One region of the Paeniglutamicibacter sulfureus genome, then DNA from elsewhere that is predicted to be linked to it. Evidence: predicted binding sites of a transcription regulator. Region 1 holds the regulator's gene; the other holds the start of a gene.

Region 1 (3,363 bases):
TGCTCTAGAAGCAGGTAATCTGTTAAGGAACGTTTAACGTCCAGTTGGCTATTCTGGTGCTTTGGTGCCGAAGAAATAGTAGTCGGCAATCGAATCAGTTTGTGAGGAACCATTATGGGCTCTGTTATTAAGAAGCGCCGCAAGCGTATGGCCAAGAAGAAGCACCGTAAATTGCTTCGTAAGACCCGCCACCAGCGTCGTAATAAGAAGTAAATACCAGTTCCGGGGTTGCCCGGAATTGAGTATGTAAGAAGGTGCGTTTCCCGCAATGGGGAACGCACCTTTTTGCATGTTTGCGGCGGGCGTGCCGGCCGTTGCCCGGAGTCAGGGACGGCGGCGCAATGCACCGAAGCTGCGCCACAGGCCCCAGAGGACTCCCGAGACGCCGGCTGCCTTCAGGCCGAAGGCAGCCGCCCTGCGCCCGGTTCGGAAGTCGTAGACCGGCCAGTTGCGGTCCTTGGCGTGGCGTCGCAATCTGCGGTCGGGATTAATTGCCACGGGATGACCCACGGCCTCAAGCATCGGAATGTCGTTGTGGGAATCGCTGTACCCCCAGCATTCGGCAAGATCCAGCCCTTGGTCCCGGGCCAAGATCCGGACAGCTCCGGCCTTCGCCGATCCGTGGAGGATTTCGCCGACCAGTTGGCCGGTGTAGAGGCCTTCGATGTGCTCCACGGTCGTCCCGAGCGCTCCACTGAGCCCGAGCCGCCTTGACATAACCGCGGCAACCTCCAGCGGCGTGGCGGTGACTAGCCACACCCGACGCCCGGCGTGAAGGTGCTGTTCGGCGATCGCGCGGGTGCCTGGCCAGATTTTCGACTCAATGAATTCGTCATAAATTTCATCCCCGAGCGCAACCATGTCGGCCACGGAGAAGCCTGCGGACAGCAATAGCGCACGGTCACGGATGGCGTGGATGTCACCGAGGTTCTCTCCCCGGGCGACGAACCGCAACTGTCGAACGGCAAACCACGCCACCTCACGCAGCGTAAATGCCCGTCTTTGATACATTTTTCGGGCCACTGCAAAGAGCGAAGCACCGCGCATCATGGTGTTGTCTACATCGAAGAAGGCGGCAGACGTGCCCGATGGCGCCGACTCGTGCCCAGCAAATGTCACGGGGGAAAGGTTGGAGGGCATCCAACCAGTCTATTGCAATCTTTTTTCGCCGGAGCTGTAGCGTTGGGTCATGAGCAGCGTGCAGACCCCGCGGGAAATTACTTTGTTGGTTCGTTCCGGATGCCACCTTTGCAAGGCCGCGGCCGAAACACTCGACGAGGTCACCAGCAGGTTGGATTACACCTGGCAAAGCGTTGACATCGATCAGGACCCGGAACTCTTGGCGCGACATTCGGAAGAAGTCCCGGTGCTGTTGGTAGACGGACGGGTACGGGATTTTTGGGTGATTGATGCCCAGCGCCTTGAGGCATTGTTGAGCAGCTAGGGGCAACGAAGCCGCCGCCTGTCCGCGACACCAAGGGTGATGCGGTGGCATCGGCAGAACTGGTTGGAAAGACATGAAGGTATCCAAGGAATTGAGTCAAAGCAGAATGCCCACCGAACACCAACCAGCAAGCAACGAAGCGAAGCTCCCTGCTGCCGAAATTCCGATTGAGCACGACCTGGATCCCGGCGCATCGGTTGAGCAAACACCCGCGGGTTCACTGGGCAGGATTCTCCCTGAAGCGACCCTGGCGCGATTGACCCAGTACCTGCGTGCGCTCGGTGCCATGCAGGCGCGCGGTGAAGCGCGAACCTCGTCTGGTGTGCTGGCCACCGAGGCAGGGGTCAATCCTGCGATCCTTCGCAAGGACCTGTCTTTGCTTGGGTCCTATGGAACCCGTGGGGTGGGATACGCGGTGACCGACCTGGTCGAACAGATCTCCAAGGCCATGGGGCTTTTGAGGCAATGGCGCGTGGCGATCATCGGTGCCGGTAACCTGGGTCGCGCACTTTCCGGATACGGCGGATTCCGAAGCCGGGGATTTGAAGTTGTCGCGCTGCTGGATTCATCGCCAGATGTGGTTGGCACGACGGTGGGGGACCTGCAGGTCCAAGACATTTCCGACTTGGACGAAATCGTTGCGGCCACGAATGCCAATATTGGCGTCCTATCCGTGCCTGGGGCAGCGGCGCAAGATTTGTGCGACATGCTGGTTCAATGTGGTGTTCGAAGCATATTGAGCTTCGCACCCGTGGTGTTGCAAGTCCCGGCAGGGGTCGTGCTGCGGAAGGTTGATTTGGCCACCGAACTGCAAATCCTTGCCTACCACGCACAAAACCTCGACTCCTAGAAATCGCCCACGGGAACCGGTCTTAAACTCAAATGGTCCGTGGGATTCCACCGGCAACGGCTGAATCCCACGGACCACTTCTTAGCGTTTTGATGATTAGCGGTATCCGGCTTTACGTGCTGCCCGACGAGCGGCAATGTACTGGCTGGAGGGACGCAACCAGGCAAACACGACGCCAACCACTCCCAGGACGACGGAAAGGGCCGTCAGGACCCCGCTGGCAATGCTGAACAACGACAGGACAGCCAGAATCGTCGCGAAGATGCGTGCAACGCCGCTTCCCTTGCGGATCATGAACGCGATCAGAACGTAAATCAACAAGCCGATCACGGCGAACACGATTGCGGTGGTCTGGATCATGGGAATTGCGTCGGAGACGCTCATGCCAGCAGCCGAAAGCTGTTCCTCCAATTCGGGGACTGCCCGAAGCTGCTCCATGATCGCGGTGGTGCTCAAACCGAACACCGAGCTCAGCAGGAATGCGACGCCGGCCGCGATGATTGCCCAGAAGGAGGTGTCCAGTTCCTTGGGTCGATGGGTCGGCATCTGGGGCGGAGCAAAGTTGCCTTGCGGCGGAACGGGGAAGCCGCCGTATGGCTGCTGGCCGTAGGGCGTCTGCGGCGGCTGCTGACCGTATGGGTTGTTTGCTGGGGCGGGCTGGCCGTACGGGTTGGGGTGCTGGCCGTACGGATTAGTTGGCGGAGTCCCGTTCTGTGGAGGTTGGCCGTAGGGAGGTTGTCCGGCGGCATTCGGATCCTGCGGTGCGCGCTGTCCGTACTGCGGGGGTGCCGGTTCCTGCGATGGCTTCTCTGGGTTCACGGGATCATTCTCAGGGGTTGACATGACCTGCTCCTTTAGTTTGACGAACTACGGCTTACCCTCACGATATCGGTTGAAGATTGCTTTTCACCCCTCCGAAAGGATGGTTTTCCGATTGGATCGGGACACTCGCCGAAGTCCTTCCTCGGGACAGGGATCGCACGCCGCCGACGAGGACGCGATGTCGTTTCCGGTTCAGCAATTGCGCTTTCGGTGCTCGCCATGAGCCTCGTGCGTGGGCAAAATCAAG
Region 2 (3,363 bases), 520 kb from region 1:
AGGTCCTCGGCCCGCCCGTATCCGAAGGTATAGCGGCGGTTGGCTGCCCGGCGTCCGAGGATGAAGGCAATCCACAGGGGCACGGCAGTGAGCGCATCGGAGAAGTTGTGGATGGTATCGGCGAGCAACGCCACCGAGCCGCTGACCATGACCACCGCCAGTTGCAGCACCGTGGTGCCCAGCAGGATGAACATGCTGATCTTCAGGGCGCGGATTCCCTGGATGTTGGATTCCAGGGCGTCGTCGATCGAATCGGCGGAGTCGTGCGTGTGCGGGACGAAGAGTTCAAAGAGCCACCCCTTGAAACCGGAATGGTGGTGGGAATGCCCGTCATGTCCGTGGTCGTGATCGTGGTCGTGATCGTGGTCATGACCGTCATGCCCGTGGCTGTGTTCTGCTGACTCATCGCTCGGGCTCATGCCGATTGCCGTCCGCGCGCGTGGTGGGCGGGTGTACCACCCAGGGCATGTTCGGCCTGGTGGATCGCGTCGACGACCAACTGGCGGGCGTGCTCGTTTTCGAGCCGATAGAGGACCTTCGTTCCTTCTTGACGGGTGGCGACCATTCGGGCCAGGCGCATCTTGGCCAGGTGCTGCGAGACCGAGGCAGGGGTCTTGCCCAAAAGCTCGGCCAGTGCCCCCACCGCCATTTCCCCGGACCTAAGGGCCAGAATGATTCTCACGCGGGTCGCGTCGGCAAGCATGCTGAACACTTCAACGGCAAGCTCCACATACTGGCTGTCGGAGTCCAGGGTACAAGACTTGTTATCTGCATTCATACGCACATAGTTGCACAGCACGAGCGCGGGATCAAGGATCCGCCTTCGGCAGTGGTGGCAATGCGGTGCCGAAGCAGCCAACCAAGAGACCGACACCGCCCATACCCAGGACGCCGTTTGGGCCGATTCCGGGCCCGCCCTTTTGGCGGCCTGGATGATGACCAGCATAGGAGACGGCAACGGTGATGAATCTGGCGCAGTTGGCGCTGATCGAGACTTCTCCCAGGACCCCCGGAAGGCGCCTGCACTGACCTCGGGTCCCGGTTCCGGCCTGCTGGTGCTGGGCCACGATTGGAACCGTCTTTTGAAAGGAGGACAACGGCCTCCATCCCTGTGGCGGCACGGGATCCGGCCCGGGGAGAACCATTTGGGGCCCCACGCTACGGCGCGGGCGCGCCGTAGACAAATACCCAGATCTTTGTGATTGATATCGCAATCCACTCAATGGACATCACCCTGGGTCAACCCTAGGCATATGCCCAGTGTGAGGTCACGCACATACTGACATGGTGTATCTCATGGTTTCGCCACCCACCGGGTGGACCAGGGCGCCAGCGCCCGCTACGAAGGATGGAGCACTCCATGACAGAAACACTTGATACCGTCTCGGCCCTGCTTGATGATGCACTCGTCGACAGCCCGGAGACCGGCCAATTCCGCGCCAACCGAAATATCTTCACCGATGAAGAGACCTTCGAGCTCGAAATGAAGCACATCTGGGAGGGCAACTGGATTTACCTGGCCCACGAATCCCAGATCCCGAACATCGGCGACTACTTCACCACGAACATCGGCCGCCAGCCGATCGTGATCTCGCGCAACAAGGAAGGCGTGCTCAACGCCCTCATCAACGCGTGCAGCCACCGCGGTGCCATGCTTTGCCGCCGCAAGACCGATAACCGCACCACCTTTACCTGCCCGTTCCACGGCTGGACTTTCAACAACTCCGGCAAGCTGCTCAAGGTCAAGGACTCCCGCGGCGCCGGCTACCCGGAGGGCTTCAACAAGGACGGCTCGCACGACCTGACCAAGGTCGCCCGCTTCGAGTCCTACCGCGGCTTCCTCTTCGGCTCGCTGAACGCGGACGTCAAGCCGCTGACCGAGCACCTCGGTGAATCCACCAAGATCATCGACATGATCGTGGACCAGTCCCCCGAGGGCCTCGAGGTCCTGCGCGGCTCCTCCACCTACACCTACGACGGCAACTGGAAGCTCCAGGCGGAGAACGGCGCCGACGGCTACCACGTCTCGGCCACGCACTGGAACTACGCTGCCACCCAGGCCCGCCGCAGCGCGGGCGAGTCCACCAATGACACCAAGACCATGGATGCCGGCGGCTGGGACAAGCAGGAAGGCGGCTACTACTCCTTCGAAAACGGCCACCTGCTGCTGTGGACCGAATGGTTGGACCCGGCCAACCGCCCGCTGGCCGAGAAGCGCGACGAATTGGTTGCCGCCCACGGCGAAGCCAAGGCCGACTGGATGATCGGTGTCTCCCGCAACCTCTGCCTGTACCCGAACGTGTACCTGATGGACCAGTTCTCCTCGCAGATTCGCGTCTTCCGCCCGGTGGCAGTGGACAAGACCGAGGTCACCATCTACTGCATCGCCCCGGTCGGCGAATCCGACGAGGCCCGCGCGAACCGCATCCGCCAGTACGAGGACTTCTTCAACGCCTCGGGCATGGCCACCCCGGATGACCTCGAGGAATTCCGCTCCTGCCAGAAGACCTACCTGGCCACCGCCGCCAAGTGGAACGACCTCTCCCGCGGACAGGCGCACCAGATCACCGGTGCCGACGAGAACGCCAAGAAGATCGGCCTGGAGCCGATTTCCTCCGGCGCCCGCACCGAGGACGAGGGGCTGTACCCGATCCAGCACGGCTACTGGCTGGACACGATGCGCAAGGCCGTCGCCGCCGAGGCCTCATCCACCACCACCGGCACCACCGAACAGGGGAACAACCATGACTGCAACCACTAACGCCATCGTCACCAAGATCCAGACCGGCGCCGGTGAGGTCAAGCTGGAGGACATCGCGCAGTTCCTCTACCGCGAAGCCCGTTTCCTGGATGACCGCGACTTCGATCGCTGGATCGACTGCTACCACCCCGAGGCCACCTTCTGGATGCCCGCTTGGGCCGATGACGACAAGCTCACCGAGGACCCGCAGCGCGAGATCTCGCTGATCTTCTACGGAAACCGCGGTGGCTTGGAAGACCGCGTCTTCCGCATCAAGACCGACCGCTCCAGCGCCACTTCGCTGCCGGAGCCCCGCACCGGGCACAACATCTCCAACGTCGAGATCGTTTCGGTCGACGGCGACAAGGTCGATGTGCGCTTCAACTGGTTCACCCTGTACTACCGCTACCAGAACGTCGACACCTACTTCGGCACCTCCTTCTACACGATCGACTACTCCGGCACCCAGCCGGTGATCATGGCCAAGAAGGTCGTCCTGAAGAACGACTACATCCACCACGTCGTGGACATCTACCACATCTAGTCCCGCCCGGACCGGGCCCGTTCCCGGCCCACCGAATTTGGTGGGCCGGGGGCGCATCTTGCGCCCCCGGCCCACCACC

What was found. The regulator Rex, encoded in region 1, represses fermentation and respiration genes when NADH is low (regulators of the CRP and FNR family bind a similar motif). The targets are predictions, from matches to a motif close to CTTGTGAANNNNTTCACAAG.
Region 2: benA (benzoate 1,2-dioxygenase large subunit) is a predicted target of Rex. The motif match lies at 1,196-1,215, and genes of this name have one in related genera.

Annotation. Positions count from the first base shown of each region.
Region 1 is NZ_BAAAWO010000001.1:1,752,539-1,755,901, reverse strand. It holds gene ABD687_RS08030 (30S ribosomal protein bS22) at 115-213, shown strand; gene ABD687_RS08025 (HAD family hydrolase) at 325-1,140, opposite strand; gene ABD687_RS08020 (glutaredoxin family protein) at 1,190-1,444, shown strand; gene ABD687_RS08015 (redox-sensing transcriptional repressor Rex) at 1,518-2,294, shown strand; gene ABD687_RS08010 (hypothetical protein) at 2,391-3,137, opposite strand.
Region 2 is NZ_BAAAWO010000001.1:2,276,384-2,279,746, forward strand. It holds gene ABD687_RS10410 (cation diffusion facilitator family transporter) at 1-419, opposite strand, end outside; gene ABD687_RS10415 (ArsR/SmtB family transcription factor) at 416-778, opposite strand; gene benA (benzoate 1,2-dioxygenase large subunit) at 1,361-2,761, shown strand; gene benB (benzoate 1,2-dioxygenase small subunit) at 2,745-3,284, shown strand.